4 regions of the Variovorax sp. RCC_210 genome follow, and region 2 is predicted to be linked to each of the others. Evidence: predicted binding sites of a transcription regulator. Region 2 holds the regulator's gene; each other region holds the start of a gene.
What was found. Region 2 encodes LexA, which represses DNA repair genes until DNA is damaged. Its sites were predicted from a motif close to ACTGTATNNNNATACAGT; they were not measured.
Positions count from the first base shown of each region.

Region 1: the regulator LexA is predicted to act here: its motif matches at 2,524-2,541, upstream of AB6807_RS34560 (putative DNA modification/repair radical SAM protein).
Region 3: the regulator LexA is predicted to act here: its motif matches at 1,815-1,832, upstream of imuA (translesion DNA synthesis-associated protein ImuA).
Region 4: the regulator LexA is predicted to act here: its motif matches at 1,928-1,945, upstream of imuA (translesion DNA synthesis-associated protein ImuA).

Region 1 is NZ_JBFUPJ010000018.1:160,543-164,419, forward strand. Features, by position in the region: gene AB6807_RS34555 (UdgX family uracil-DNA binding protein) at 1-1,217, opposite strand, end outside; gene AB6807_RS34560 (putative DNA modification/repair radical SAM protein) at 1,240-2,502, opposite strand; gene AB6807_RS34565 (Rieske (2Fe-2S) protein) at 2,658-3,041, shown strand; gene AB6807_RS34570 (YbhB/YbcL family Raf kinase inhibitor-like protein) at 3,065-3,664, shown strand; gene AB6807_RS34575 (diguanylate cyclase domain-containing protein) at 3,810-3,877, shown strand, end outside.
Region 2 is NZ_JBFUPJ010000001.1:890,080-893,956, reverse strand. Features, by position in the region: gene adk (adenylate kinase) at 23-679, shown strand; gene AB6807_RS04380 (asparaginase) at 717-1,685, opposite strand; gene lexA (transcriptional repressor LexA) at 1,759-2,442, shown strand; gene AB6807_RS04370 (hypothetical protein) at 2,581-2,958, shown strand; gene AB6807_RS04365 (D-2-hydroxyacid dehydrogenase family protein) at 3,129-3,877, shown strand, end outside.
Region 3 is NZ_JBFUPJ010000001.1:494,427-498,303, forward strand. Features, by position in the region: gene AB6807_RS02450 (LysR substrate-binding domain-containing protein) at 1-206, shown strand, start outside; gene AB6807_RS02455 (2-hydroxychromene-2-carboxylate isomerase) at 195-824, opposite strand; gene AB6807_RS02460 (CmcJ/NvfI family oxidoreductase) at 821-1,672, opposite strand; gene imuA (translesion DNA synthesis-associated protein ImuA) at 1,848-2,693, shown strand; gene AB6807_RS02470 (DNA polymerase Y family protein) at 2,662-3,877, shown strand, end outside.
Region 4 is NZ_JBFUPJ010000020.1:113,023-116,899, forward strand. Features, by position in the region: gene AB6807_RS35750 (SOS response-associated peptidase family protein) at 1-22, opposite strand, end outside; gene AB6807_RS35755 (hypothetical protein) at 423-668, shown strand; gene AB6807_RS35760 (hypothetical protein) at 1,017-1,286, shown strand; gene AB6807_RS35765 (hypothetical protein) at 1,381-1,599, shown strand; gene AB6807_RS35770 (hypothetical protein) at 1,620-1,814, opposite strand; gene imuA (translesion DNA synthesis-associated protein ImuA) at 1,960-2,826, shown strand; gene AB6807_RS35780 (DNA polymerase Y family protein) at 2,768-3,877, shown strand, end outside.

The DNA.
Region 1 (3,877 bases), on a different contig from region 2:
CTGTCGAGCCAGTGCGCGCAGGCCTCGGCTTCGCGCTGCGCCGCGGTCTTGTGGATGCGCCGCTTGCCGCGCAGCTCGTACTTGAAATGCTTGACCGCGTTGGCCAGGTACACGCTGTCGCGCGCCCAGCCCAGCTGCGCCATGGCGCGGTCGAGCAGCTGGCCCGCCGGGCCGACGAAGGGGCGGCCGGCCAGGTCTTCCTGGTCGCCGGGCTGTTCGCCCACCAACATGTGCCGTGCGCCCACCGGGCCTTCGCCGCACACCGCCTGCGTGGCGAGCGCGCCGATGGGGCAGCCGCGGCAGGCATGCGCGGCCATGCGCAGTTCGTCGAGGGTGGCCGGCGCCGCGCCGCTTGCCGGCAGCAGGTGCAGCGGCATGGGCGCGCGGATGCGCCGCGTGGGCGTGGCCGGCGCGTCGATCATCGACTGGCTGCGCGCCCCGGCCGCCTCGGCCAGCGGCTGGATCAGCGCGGCCTCGGGCAGGTTGTGCCAGTAGCGCTGCGGCATCTCGCGCCGCATCATCGCGAGCTTCAGGCGCGCGGGGTTGAAGATGTGCTCGTAGTACGTGAGCCACAGCTGCTCTCCCGCGTCCGGCGGCGGCTTCTCGCGGCGGTTTGCGCCCTCGCGGAACGACAGCGCCTGGCCGTCCCATTCCACGCAGCGCTCGGGTGTGAGGATGGCCCAGCGCATCTGCGCGAAGCGGCGCGCGAAGAAGGGCGCGTTGGCCTCGACGATGCGGTGGTCGGGCTCGAACCAGGCCACGTGGCGCTCGCCCACCTCGGCGTCGGCCACGCGGGTGAAGCGCACGAAGGCGCGCATCTTGTGAATGTCGCGGTGCACGGCCTTGGCCATCAGCTGCGCCTGCATCATGTCGGCGTCCAGCGGGTCGTGCCGCAGCGCCGGCTCGTGCGCCAGGCGCCAGAGCAGCCGGTACAGCAGCGCGAGGCGTTGCGGGGCGCGGTGCAGGATCACGTCGGCGCACAGCGCGACGAAAGACGCGGGCACCGGATGCCGCGCGGCGCTCGGCATGGAAGGCGGGGGCGCCAGCTCGAACGCATCGGCCTCGCCCGGCGCACCGCCGAACAGGTCGCCCGATGCCTCGCTCGCAGGCCCCTCGCTCCACTCGACATGGTCCGGCGGCACGCCGCTCGCCAGCAACTGGCGCGCATGGCGGCGGAAGGCATCGAGATCGACCGGGTTGTCGAGCCGCACATGCATGGCCGTTCCTTCGCGTGCTTCGTCAGAACAGCGCCGCTTGCGCCGGCTGGGCCGGTTGTGCCGTGGGCGCGGACAACGCCATCGCCCCCGCCGCCGGCCGGTGCCCGTCGGCCACCACGAAGGGCAGCACCTTGCGCGAGGGCACGTGCAGGCGGCGCAGGTCGTCGGCGCGCACGCGCCGCACGCGCCGCGCCTGCAGCAGCCGCTCGACCGCCTTCACGCCCAGCCCCGGCACGCGCAGCAGCATCTCGCGCGGCGCATGGTTCAGGTCGACCGGAAAGCGCTCGGCATGGGCCAGCGCCCAGGCCAGCTTGGGGTCGACGTCGAGCCGCAGCAGGCCGTCGGGCGCGGCCACGATCTCCTGGTGCTCGAAGCCGTAGAAACGCATCAGCCAGTCGGCCTGGTACAGCCGGTGCTCGCGCATCAGCGGCGGCGCCACCAGCGGCAGCGCGCGCGCCGCGTCGGGAATGGGGCTGAAGGCCGAGTAGTACACGCGCTTGAGCTTGTAGGCGCCGTACAGCGTGGCGCTGGAGGCGAGGATGTGCCGGTCGTCGGTGGCGTCGGCGCCCACGATCATCTGCGTGCTCTGCCCCGCCGGCGCGAAGGGCGGCGGCTTGGCGGCGGTGGGCGCGGCGCCCGGCAGCGCGCGAATGGGCACCACGCGGCGCGCCTCTTCGCGCGTGTCGTCGATGCGCAGGCGCAGCCGCGCCATGGAGCGGCGGATGGCGCTTTCGTTCTTCTCGGGCGCCAGGGCCTGCAGGCCTTCGGTGGTGGGCATCTCGACGTTGATGCTGAGCCGGTCGGCATAGCGGCCGGCGCGCGCCAGCAGCTCGTCGCTGGCGTCGGGAATGGTCTTCAGGTGGATGTAGCCGCGAAAGTCGTGCTCCTCGCGCAACTGGCGGGCCACCTCGACCACCTGCTCCATGGTGTGGTCGGGCGACTTGATGATGCCGCTGGACAGGAACAGCCCCTCGATGCAGTTGCGCCGGTAGAAGTCGAGCGTGAGCTGCACCACCTCTTCCACCCGGAAGCGCGCGCGCGGCACGTTGCTCGATGCGCGGTTCACACAGTACAGGCAGTCGTACTGGCAGTGGTTGGTCAGCAGCACCTTCAGCAGCGAGATGCAGCGGCCGTCGGGCGCGTAGCTGTGGCAGATGCCCGCGCCCTCGGTGGAACCGATGCCGCGCCCGCCCACCGAGTCGCGCGGCTGCGAGCCGCTCGACGCGCAGGAGGCGTCGTACTTGGCGGCGTCGGCCAGGATGGCGAGTTTGCGCTGGAGGTCCACGGGAGCCTTGGAAGAGAAAATACTGTATGAATATACAGTTTTAAACTGCCACCGTCTCGCGAAAAAGGCTTCAGGCAAGCGCTATCTGGCAGCGATTTGTAAGCGCGCCACCGCGCGTTGCGCCCCCCGGCAACCTTGGCTACCCTCGCTGGCAGATGACCGACGACTTCACAGCGCCCGCCCCTACGCCCGATCACGGCGCCCCCGACCCCGCCCGCCAGCAGATTGCCGCCACGCTCTCCAGCGATGGCCTCGCAAGCAAGTTCACCGCGCCCGACGGCGTGCCCGCCTTCGCGGTGCGCTGGCAGGGCGGCGTGTACGCGTACCTCAACCAGTGCCCCCATGCCGGCGGCCCGCTCGACTTCGAGGGCCAGGTGCTCGAAAGCTCGGGGCGCTTCCTGATGTGCGCGCGGCACGGCGCCATCTTCGAGCCCGACACGGGCAAGTGCGTGGGCGGCCCCTGCCGCGGCGCGCGGCTCACGCCGCTGGCGGTGCACGAGAAGACCGACGGCAGCGTGTGGCTCGGCCACGCCGGATAGAGACAACCTTTCCAGGAGATTCCATGCGCAACAAGCTTCACTCACTCGCCCTGCCGGCAACGGCGATCGCCTTCGCGAGCCTCATGACGGGCTGCACCGGCATGTCCGGCGCAGCCAACAGCGGCCCCGGCGGCAAGGCCTACACCGGCATGCGGGTCAGCTCCAGCGCCTTCGCCGACAACGGCGTGATCCCGGCCGAGCACGCCGGTGCCGGCGAATGCGGCGGCAAGAACGTGTCGCCGCCCGTGGCCTGGAGCAACCTGCCGGCCAAGACCAGGTCGGTCGCCGTGTTGATCTTCGACCCGGACGGCGCGGCCGGCCTGGGCGTGTCGCACTGGGTGGCCTACAACATCGCGGCCGAGCGCGGCGAGTTGAAGGCGGGCGAGGGCCAGGCGGGCTCCAACTTCAACTTCACCATGGGCCCGAACGTGGCCGGCGCCCCCGCCTACCGCGGCATGTGCCCGCCGGTGGGCGACCGGCCGCACCACTACGTGATGACGGTGGTCGCCACCGACCTGGCCCCCGGCGCGCTGCCGGCCGGCCTGGGTCGCGACGCGCTGGTGGCCGCGCTCAAGGGCCGTGCGCTGGGTGGGCAGAGCGTGGTGGGCCTGTATAGCCGCTGAGGCACCGGTAATGAGCCCGTGCTGCCCGGGCCCCGCCGCGTGGCGCTCGTGCATCACAAGATGTAAGCACGCGGGTAATAATTAAGGCTCCAGTTCGCCGGCACTCGGCAGCCATGGCTGCAGCCGCTTTTCTGAAAGCTCATCGATGGTCCAGCCCGCAGCCGCGCCCGGCGTCTCTCTTGCTCCCCCTCACAGCGGCGACCTCGACGCCAT
Region 2 (3,877 bases):
CTAAGAACCGTCCGAGGACACCATGAGACTAATTTTGCTGGGCGCGCCCGGGGCGGGCAAAGGCACGCAAGCGGCCTTCATTTGCCAGAAATACAGCATTCCGCAAATCTCGACCGGCGACATGCTGCGCGCCGCGGTCAAGGCTGGCACCCCCCTGGGACTGCAGGCCAAGGCTGTCATGGATGCGGGCGCACTGGTCAGCGACGACCTGATCATCAACCTGGTGAAGGAACGCATCGCGCAGGCCGACTGCGCCAGCGGCTTCCTGTTCGACGGCTTCCCGCGCACCATTCCGCAGGCGGACGCCATGAAGGCGGCGGGCGTCAAGCTCGACTACGTGCTCGAGATCGATGTGCCCTTCGGCGACATCATCGAACGCATGAGCGGCCGCCGCTCGCACCCGGCTTCGGGTCGCACCTATCACGTCAAGTTCAACCCGCCCAAGGTGGAAGGCAAGGACGACGTGACCGGTGAAGAACTGATCCAGCGCGAAGACGACAAGGAAGAAACCGTGCGCAAGCGCCTGGACGTGTACAGCCAGCAGACGCGTCCGCTGGTGGACTACTACTCGGCCTGGGCCAACACCGACCCGGCCGCCGCGCCGAAATACCGCGCCATCAAGGGCGTGGGCACGGTCGACGAAATCACGCAGCGTGCGCTGGCCGCACTTAGCAGCTGATCTCGCAGCCGCCCTCTCGCAGGGCGGCTTTTTTACGTTACCCGAGCAGTTCCAGCATCAGCGCGATGCGCGCCTTCACGGGCGTCAGCGCGCCCGCATCGCGGAACTGGTCGCCTGCCTTCGGCAGGATGCGCCCGTTCACGCAACGCGTCGCACGAACGATGGCAATTCCGTCGGACTGCGCCTTCAGCGCCGCTTCTTCGAGCGCGTGATGCAGCGTGCCGTTGCCGGTGGCGGCCAACACCAGCCCTCGCAGCGGATCGACGCCCTTCGCCTGTACCTGCACCAGCGCCTCGACCACGGCCCCGCTCGCACCGGCGTGGCTCATCACGATTTCCACGCGCGGCCATTGCACGACAGCGGCGTCGAAGATCTTCGACAACTGCGATGCAGCAGCCTCGGGCCACGCGCGAACCAACCGCACCTCGCCCTCTTCCACGTAGCCCAGCGGCCCGGCATCGCCTGACGCGAACGCATCGAGCCGGTAGGTGTGCGTCTTCTGGATGTCCAGGCCGCCGTGGATCGTTCCGGCGCACACAGCCATCACGCCCCGCGCACCCGGCGTGGATGCGACGCTGATCGCATCGCGCACGTTCTGAGGCCCGTCGGGCGCCAGCGCCGTCGCGGGCCGCATCGCGCAGGTGAGGACCACCGGCTTGCTTGCGACGAGCACCGAGTGCAGGAAGAACGCGGTCTCCTCCAGGGTGTCCGTGCCGTGCGTGATGACGATGCCCGCCACGTCAGCCTGCGCCAGCCAATGCGCGCAACGCTGCGCCAGCTTCTGCCAGACGCTGAAGGACATGTCCTTGCTGTCGAGCTGCGCCACCTGCTCCGCCACCAATGCCACGCCCGTAGGCGCATCGATGCCGCCAAGCAGGTCTGCAACACCCACTTGCCCCGCCGTGTAGCCGATGTTGTCGCCGCTGCTGGCGGCCTTGCCGGCGATGGTGCCGCCGGTGCCCAGGACCACCACGCGACGCACTTCAGGCGAAAGGGAATTGACCATCACTTGTCAACTTTAAAAAACTGGTTAAAAATACAGGTACTGGATATCTAGCCAGTGCCGCAAGGAACCACATATGCAGTTCGCAGTGAAGCTTACAGCCCGCCAGCAGCAGATCCTGGACTTGATCCAGAGCGCCATCGCACGCACCGGTGCGCCACCCACGCGTGCCGAAATTGCCAACGAGCTCGGGTTCAAGTCGGCCAACGCCGCCGAAGAACACCTGCAGGCCCTGGCGCGCAAGGGCGTCATCGAGCTTGTCAGCGGCACCTCGCGCGGCATTCGCCTGAAGGGCGACGCCCTGCGCTCGCTGAACGAAACACGCCATCGCGAAGGCAGCCAGTTCTCGCTTTCGCTGCCCGGCATGGCCCAGCTGGCGCTGCCGCTCATCGGCCGCGTCGCAGCCGGCTCTCCCATCCTCGCGCAAGAGCATGTCGACCAGACCTACTACGTCGAGAACACCTTGTTCCAGCGCCAGCCCGACTACCTGCTGAAGGTGCGCGGCATGTCGATGCGCGACGCCGGCATCATGGACGGCGACCTGCTCGCCGTGCAGGCCACCAAGGAAGCGCGCAACGGCCAGATCGTGGTGGCGCGGCTGGGCGAAGAAGTGACCGTGAAGCGCCTGAAGCGCAACAAGCAGGTCATCGAGCTGCACGCCGAGAACCCCGACTACCCGACCATCATCGTGCAGCCAGGCGAGCCTTTCGAAATCGAAGGCCTCGCTGTCGGGCTCATTCGCAACACCATGCTGATGTAGGCCTTACGGCCTGCTGCCAGCAGCACCTCATCCGGCCGCGACAGGTGGCGGGCGTATGGCGAAGAGTCGCCATCACCCTGTCGCAGCCGATTCAAGAAATCCTGCCTGTGTTCAACCTCATACTTTTTTGGAGTTCACATGGGAATCGCCCTCCTCGCCATCGCTGATTTCTGGATGCCGCTGCAATCGCTGGCCAACAGACTGATCCCGGCACGCCGGCCCCACGCCAGGGACCATCTCGACCACAACGATAGCTCCGCCGGCTTGCGCTACGTGGCGGTGCGCCCTGCCTGCGCCTCCCGCAACGGCGCCGGCATGACCACGCCTGCGGTGGCCACCGCCCCTGCGCGTCCGCTGCGCGTGGTTCGAGTGGTCGACGGCAAAGGGCAGCAACGCAATGACCGTGTCGTGATCTCCGGCCGCATGGCCGACGTGTGCGCCGAACTCGACCGGCTGGCCGCGCTCGAGACCGCGGAAACCCTGGCCACGGCCCACCGCTCGACGCGCCTGCACTGAGCTGGCACCGAGCCAGCACTCGGCCCGACATTGGGGCGGCACTAAGCCCCGAATCTGCGGCGCAAGCACCTGCGAAGGCGCCCGGCAAGCCGCTTGGCAAGCCGTGCGGGCCGGGTATCCAAACGTTCACAGGTGCGTCGTGCCGATGCTGCGAGGCACAATGGCACGCCATGAACATTGTGATCCTCGACGACTACCAGGACGCGGTGCGCAAGTTGCGCTGCGCAGCCAAGCTGGACGCGTACGCGGCCAAGGTCTATACCAACACGGTGAAGGGCATCGGGCAGCTGTCGGTTCGCCTGAAAGACGCCGACGTGATCGTGCTGATTCGCGAGCGCTCCCAGATCTCGCGCCAGCTCATCGAAAAGCTGCCCAAGCTCAAGCTCATTTCTCAGACCGGACGCATCGCCGGTCACATCGATGTCGCGGCCTGTACCGAACGCGGCGTGGCCGTGGCAGAGGGCTCCGGCTCGCCGCAGGCCCCGGCTGAACTCACGTGGGCGCTCATCATGGCCGCCATGCGCCGGCTGCCGCAGTACATCAGCAACCTGAAGCACGGAGCCTGGCAGCAGTCGGGGCTCAAGTCGGCGTCGATGCCGCCCAACTTCGGGCTCGGCTCGGTGCTCAAGGGCAAGACGCTGTGCATCTGGGGCTACGGTCGCATCGGCCAGTTGGTGGCGCGCTACGGGCAGGCCTTCGGCATGCAGGTCGTCATCTGGGGCCGCGAAGCCAGCTGCGCCAAGGCGCGCTCCGACGGCTTCCAGGTGGCGCAGAACCGGCACGAGTTCTTCGCCGCCGCCGACGTGCTGTCGGTGCACCTGCGGCTCAACGATGAAACCAACGGCCTCATCACGCTGGAAGACCTCTCGCGCATGAAGCCGACGGCGCTGTTCGTCAACACGTCGCGCGCCGAACTGGT
Region 3 (3,877 bases), 400 kb from region 2:
TGGAGCTGATCCAGCCGCTGCTCGACGAGCGCCGGCTGGTGCGCGTGGACGCGCCGACGCCCGCGCTGGCGACGGACCATGCCTACTGGCTGATCCAGGCCGAGCCGTCGCCGCGCGAGGACGTGCGCCATGTGGCGGCCTGGTTGAAATCCGAAGCGAGATCTGAAGTTGAAGACAAATCCAAGGGGGAGTCTTCAGCCCCCTGAGCCGCCCGCCTTGCAGAACGCGATCGCCTCGTCGAGCCGGTCGTTGCCCCAGAACATTTCTTCGCCCACGAAGAAGGTGGGCGCGCCGAAGATGCCTTTTTCCGCGGCCGTCTCGGTCTGCCGCCGAAGCCGCAGCTTGTTGGCGTCCGACAGCGCCTCCTCGAGCACGCGGTGCGCCGGCAGGCCGAGTTCGGCGAGCAGGTCGCGCATGGCCTCGGGCGAATCGATGTCGCGGTCTTCGGCGAAGTTCATGCGCATGGTGCGGCGGCAGAACTCGCCCATCCACGGCTGGCTGGCGCCCACCAGCGCAATGCGCAGCGGCAGCACGGCGGCGCGCGGAAAGCTTGTCGGCTGCTGCCACGGCAGGCCGTATTTGCGGCACTGCCTGGCCATGTCCTTCCACGTGTAGTCGCCTTTTTCCTTCTGCAGCACGAAGGGTGACGAGGCCCACCCGAAAGACCGGAAGATCGGCCCCAGCAGAAAGGGCTGCCAGCGGATGCCGATGCCGTGCGCGGCGGCTTCGTCTTCGACGCGCATCACGCTCAGGTAGCTGTAGTTGCTGCCGAAGTCGAACCACAGGTCGAGCGTGGGCCTCGTGGTGACGCGGGGCGCGGTCATTCGAACACCACCAGGCAGCGGGCCTCGATGCTCTCGCGCAGCGGCGCGTCGGCGGGCGCGTCGGAGTGGTCGAAGGCGGCATGCGGCGTGTAGCGCGAGACGCCGCTCAGCTGCGAGTCGTACTGCTTGAACACCAGCGCCTCGTGCCGGTCCATCGCCGAGAAGTACGACCAGCGGTGCGACGGCGAATGCATGGCCAGGTAGATCTCGCCGGTGCGCCGCGGGTAGCGCACCTCGGCGACTACAAGGTCCCTGGCCATCACCGAGCGCGCATCGCACACGGCCAGCGGCGTGTCGAGCACCGGCCCCTTGATGGAGCGCCACACGTTCACGATGCAGTAGCGCCGCACGGCCTCGGCCTCCTGCTCGTTGCCCAGCACCAGCGCCAGCCGGCGGCGGCCCGAGGCTTCGGTGTAGTCGTTGTGGATGCGGCCGTTGGCGGCGGCCCGGCCGTCGCCCGCGCGGCGGCCGAAGCTCAGCGCGGCGCGGTCGGCCTCGCGCCGGCGCACCAGGTGGTCGAAGACGTGGGCGCGCGTGCCGCCGGTCACGGCCAGGGCCAGTTCGGCCACTTCGCGGTGGTACACGGCCGCGACCTCGGCGTCGTCCAGAAAGTCGTGCACGGCCGTGGGTGCGTCGCGCAGCACGAAGCCTTCGCGCTCGATGTCGCTGGGCGTGGCGGCGGTGCGCGCATCGGCGATGGGCACTTGGTGCAGGGCGTAGCTGCCGCTTTCCCAGGGGGTGCCGGGCGGGGGCTCGAAGGTGTAGCTGAACGGGCGCAGGGCGGAAGGCTCGAGGTAGTTCAGGCCTGCAAGCACGGTGGTGGTGGGTGGGGTGGTGGCGTGGGTCATGGGGTGGCTCCTTGGGTGAAGCCATTGGAGCGAAGGCGATGCCTGCGCTCAACCGACTTCTGGGCGTGCTCGCATGAGCCAAAGGAATGCGAAGACGGGGCTGACGAAGAAAAACAGCTTTCTTCTCGACGGCCCGGGAAATACTGTATAAAAATACAGTTAACAGTCTTTCACCATGGGCCTTCCTTTCCTCGACTCCTTCTCTGCCACCGCCGCGGGCCGCGGCGTCTGGCACGCCGACGAGCTCGGCCTGGCAGACGCGCAGGTGGTGGCCACCGGCCACGCCGCGCTCGACGCCGAGCTGCCGGGCGGCGGCTGGCCGGTGGGCGCCATGACGGAGCTGCTGCAGGCCGCGCCCGAGGCCCATGTCTGGCGGCTGCTGCTGCCCGCGCTGGCGCAGGCGGTGCAGGCGCGCGGCGGGCCGGTGGTGCTCATCGGCGCGCCCTACGAGCCCTGCGGCGCGTCGCTGGCGGCGCAGGGGCTGCCGGTGGAATCGCTGATGTGGGTCAAGAGCGATGCGCCGGCCGCGCGCCTGTGGGCCTGCGAGCAGGCGCTGCGCTGCGCCGACGTGGCCGCCGTCGTCGCCTGGCTGCCGCAGGCGCGGGTGGGGGAGCTGCGGCGGCTGCAGCTGGCGGCCGCGCAGCACGAGGTGATGCTGTTCGTGTGCCGGCCCGAATCGGTGGCGCTGTCGGCCTCGCCCGCGCGGCTGCGCATTCGCGCCGAGCGCTGCGCGGTGGATGCGTCGCAGATCGAGCTGCACATCCTCAAGCGCCGCGGGCCGCCGCTGTCCGCCCCGGTGATGCTGCCGGCGCGCAACGAGCGCATGGCCGCGTTGCTGGCGGCCGCCCGGCTGCGGCGCAAGCTGCGTTCGCAGCAGCAGGGCACGGTGGGCGTGGTGGGCACGGCGAACTCGGCGAACTCGATGAAGGGACATGCCACCCCAGCCTCGGCCACCGTGGTGCGCATCGACGCATGGAAGGGAGGCCAGGATGCACTGGATCGCCTTGCGGTGGTTGCCTGACGCCGCCCTCGATCATTCTGCGGATGGCGCGGATGCCCCCGCCTTGCCCCCGCCCGAGGCGCTGGGCTGGTGGGCGCTGCAGTACACGCCCCACGTCGCCTGGCAGGACGAGGCGCTGATGCTCGAGGTCTCGGCCTGCGAGCGCCTGTGGGGCGGGCGGTTGCAGCTGATGCGGCAGCTGCTCGCGGCCAACCCCGTGCCGGATGTTCCCGGCATGCGCATGCTGGGCGCGCAGGGCGCCACCAGCCTTGTCGCGCTGGCGCGGCTGCGCCTGTTCGTGCGCGGCGCGGCGCGCCCCAAGGACCTTCCGGCCGGCCTGCCGCTGGACACCTTGAGCGTCGCGCGCACCCACCTCGACCTGCTCGCGCGCCTGGGTTGCCGCACCTGGGGCGACGTGGCGGCGCTGCCGCGCGGCGGGCTCACGCGGCGCTTCGGCACCGAGCTGCGCGTGGCGCTCGACGCCGCCTGGGGCCTGCGCCCCGAAAGCCATGCCTGGCTCACGCTGCCCGACGTGTTCGAGCAGAAGCTGGAGCTGCCCGCGCTGGCCGAGACCGGGCCCGAGCTCATGTGGTCGGCCAACCGGCTGCTGTCGGCCCTGCAGATCTGGCTGCGCGCGCGGCAGCGCGGCGCGCGCGCGCTCGAGCTGCAATGGACGCTCGACCTGAAGCGCTTCAACGGCGTGAACCTGCCGCCGCACCAGCAGGTCACCGTGCGCACGGCCGAGCCCACGCAGGACATGGCGCACCTGCGCCGCCTGCTGTCCGAAAAGCTCGCGCTCGCCACGCTGGCCGCGCCCGCCAGCTGGCTGAAGCTGCGCACGCTAGAGACCGACCCGTGGGCCGGCGCCAGCACCAGCTTTCTGCCGGAAGACAACCGCAAGGGCGACAAGCTGCACGAGATGGTCGAGCGCCTCAGCGTGCGGCTCGGCGCCCGGCAGGTGCTGGTGCCGTGCGCCCTGGCCGATCACCGGCCCGAGCGCAAGCAGGCATGGCGGCCGGCGCTACAGACAGGGGTGCAGGCAGGGGTGCAGGCAGGGAATGAAAAGCACAACGGCAAGGCTCCCGACAAGGCCCGCAGGCAGGCGCAGGCCGCCGCCTCGCAACCCGACGCCCTCTACCCGCCGTGGTTGCTGCCCGAGCCGCTGCTGCTGGAGATGGACGGCGAGCGCCCCTGCTACCGCGGGC
Region 4 (3,877 bases), on a different contig from region 2:
GGATCTGGGCTGAATAGCACATTCGGCAACTCCACAAAAACCCGCAGGCCGCGGGCCAAGGTTCATTGAAACATCGAATCTCCTGGCTGAGCGATAAGCGCTTGCAGACATCGATTCATGAGTGCTATCGACTGTCCACGCGATCCCGCGTAAAAGGAGTTTCGAAATGGGCGCAAGGTTGCCGATCGCATACGGCAGCTTCGTAGGCGAACCAGCGGCAGCCGAAGTCAGGATTCGAGCTGAGCTTGCTTCGCTACTGCCACGGCTGTTTTTTCTCTCGGCAGTGAAAAGCGGGTCTGGCGCTGACGAGTGAACCCCGTGAAGGACGATCCAAAGATGACTTGTCTGGAACTCAGCTTATTGCCCACCGGCAGGGCCGTGTGCAACTCAACGGAGGCGATGCACGTCTTCCGGGAGAAGAGATGAATTCGCGCATTCGCCGTATCTCGGTGCTCGTCGATGAGCCCGAACAAGGGCTTTTCTTCTGGGTGCTCATGGAGGAAGGCGGCGAGGCCCCGTTATGGCTTGAGATTGAGTCAGCAGCGCAGGGCTACGACACCTGGCTTGACGCGCTGCAAGCAGGGACAAGAGCGCTCATTGAGTACGCTTTCGACGAACGCATTGGACCGCGCAAGCTTGGCGGTGACGAAGACGCGGCGCCCGTGTGAGGGGCCGGTGTGCGTGTTCAGGTGGACGGCTCTTGGCGTGCGTTACTGCGGTTCCGTTTTCAACAATTAGGGTTTTGCGGCCTTTTTTCTTACATTGGCAACAAGCTGAAACAACTAGGGTCAGCGCCGAGATGCCGCTTTTCTGCGGTTCACGCCGCTTTATTGAGCACCGTGTTCGTACCTCGATTCTCATTTCGAGCGGCATCTCACCTTCTATCGCACACCGCCCCTAGTCGCTGTGCACGACCGGGAGCGCAAGCACAGCGTGATGCGAATATCCAGACTGGCAGCGGACGCCTCTTCTCCGCAACCATCGAGGGGGCACGCCCGACTCTTCAGGACACGATGGTGGCCACCAGCGTTTACATCGGGCATCTTGAGGAAGCATTTCCCGATGCTGCCGAGCTGATCGAGTGCTACACCGCCTGGCAGCAGGAGGAGCGCCCAACTCGAGACGGCTATTCGTATGCCGACTCCGACCGTTCACTCCGATGGCAGAAGGCACACGCTGCTGCAGAAGGCGCTGGACGGGCATGGCTCAGCAACCCCTTGCAGCAGACCTTCCAGTTCAGGCTCCACGAGGGTGCGGCGACCACCGGCCGGTCAGTTCCAGCTTAAAAGGCGCGCGTGTGCGCATGTCGCTAGCCAGCGACCATCCCTTCATGGGCAACCGCCGGTCCATCATCGTGAGCCGACGACGACAATTGCCCCAATGAGCCAACCCGACTTTTTCAATGACCAGGTCACGATCCTCCGAATTCCTTCTTGGCTTGGCCGGGACGTGCATGAAGAGCGCGAGCTTCCGCTGACCCTGGGCGACTACAAGGTGACGCCGGGCGACCGCTGGACCGTCACATCGCTGAAGACGAATGAGGTGGTCTACAACGGCATTGGCCCGGTAGACGTTGTGCGAGAGCGCGCGAAAGCTTGAAGCGATACCGGATGACCAGACTAGTCGCGCGAAACCAAAAGGGGTTCGAGCCACTTCGCCGCAGCTGCTCGCGGTGATAGCTGACGAAGATATGGCTCCCTCGAGAGGTCCGAGGCCAACTCCTCGAGCTGCTCGGGATCAACGGTGCGCCAGTGCATCTTCAGTTGTCTCGCGCAGTAATAGATCCAAATGTCGGTGGGAATGTCGTCTTCCATGGCGAAGTTGAAAGCAGGTCGGCTGACTCCTGTTGCTGGCGTTGCAGCGCCAGCGGCCCCGATGACCTACAAAATTTGTAAACCTTCTTGCTCGGTGCCGAAGCGTCCTCGATACTGTACATCCATACAGTAATCGGAGCCGCAAATGGCCATCTCCCTGTCATGGGCTGATGGCGAACGTACGCCGGCGGCCTCCCAGCCTTCCTCCCGAGCGAGCAGCGCCCCGCGCTGGCCCCTGGCTTTGCCGCACGCCGTCGAATCGGCCATCTGGCGTGGCGATGCGCTCGGTACGCCGGTCACAACGACCATCGGTACAGGCTTCGAAGCCCTCGACGCCGAATTGCCCGGCAACGGCTGGCCTTGCCAGTCATTGACCGAGGTGCTGCAGGTGCAGCCTTCAGTGCTCGAGTGGCGGCTGCTCGCGCCCGCGATGCGCACGCTGGTCGACAAGGGCAAGCAGATCGTGATCGTCGGGCCGCCGAAGCCACCGCACCTGCCAGGCCTGAAGCACCTGGGCCTCGACGAGCGGCACCTGGTCTGGATCCAGGCGGACAAGCCGGTAGAGCGCCTCTGGGCAACCGAGCAGCTCATCAAGGCGAACGCGGCCGGCATGCTGGTGGCCTGGCTGCCGCAGGCGCGCCAGGAGCAGATCCGGCGGCTGCAGGTGTGCGCACAGAGTTGCGACGGGCCCGTCATCCTGTGCCGGCCCGCGGCCGCCGAGCACGAGGCCTCCGCCGCGCCGCTGCGCCTGCAGGCGCGCCTGGGGGTCGACTGGGAGCTGCACATCCACCTGCTCAAGCGCAAAGGACCGCCCCACGAGGGCGAACTGACCTTGCCCTCGGTGCCTGGCGGGCTGGAAGCGATCCTGACTCCGCGCCTTCGTCACCCGAGCGGCCTGATCGCCGCGCGCAAATCCCAAGATCGTTCGCAAGACCTTTCCCGAGAGTTCACCCATGCTGTGGGCAGCCCTTCTTCCCGACGGCCTTCCGGACGACCCGCAGCCGCGCACTGAGGCGCTCGACGGTCTGGCGACGTGGTGTTTGCAGTTCACGCCCCGCGTCGCTGTCCTCGAGGCGCTGCTGCAGTGTCCGGCGGTCGTGATGGAGCTCGAGCAGAGCGTGCGTCTTTTCGGCGGCAAGCGCCGCCTGGTGGAGCGTGTGCGCGAGGACTGCACCAGCCTCGGCGTGCGGCAGCTGAGCTGGGCGCCAACGAGCCTGGCCGCGCTGGCCGTCGCCAGATCGGGCCTGTCCAACGGCTTCGCCAAGCCGCTGGCCCAGCTCCTCGATGGCTTGTCACTCGAGACCCTTACGCAGGTCGCCGCGCACCAGGCGACACTGGCCCGACTGGGATGCCGGACCCTCGGACAGGTCCGCGCACTGCCACGAGGCGGCCTGAGCCGCCGCTTCGACGCGCAGCTGCTCGCCACCCTCGACGAAGCCTACGGACTGCGGCCAGAGACCTACCCGTGGGCCCAGCTGCCGGAAATCTTCCACGCCAAGCTCGAGCTCATGGCGCGCGTCGAGCACGCCCCCGCCATGCTCTTCGGGGCGCGGCGCCTGATGCTGCAGATGGCCGGCTGGCTCATGGCGCGGCGTTCCGGGGTGACGGCCTTCACGCTGCGCTGGTGCCACGACGCGATGCGCGCCAAGACCTCGGGCGACGGCGGCGAACTCACAGTGCGCACCGCACAGGCCACGCGCGACACGGAGCACCTGATCCGACTGCTGGCCGAGCACCTCGGCAAGGTCGAGCTGCTGGCGCCCGTGGGCGACCTGGAGCTGCTCGCCACCGAAGTGCAGGCGCTGGAGGAGAAGAGTTTTTCGATGCTGCCCGAGGCACGGCAGTCCGGCGAAAGCTTGGCGCTGGTGCTCGAGCGCATCGCCGCGCGCCTGGGCCCGGACCGCGTGCTGCGCCCCGTGATCCTTGAGGACCACCGCCTCGAGTGGATGTGCCGCTGGCGCCCGGCGCCCGAGCCAGCCCCGCGACTGAAATCCCGTGCGGTCGACGTCCCGCAGCCCACCTTCATCCTGCCCAAGCCGCTGCGCTTGGCAACCGAGCACAAC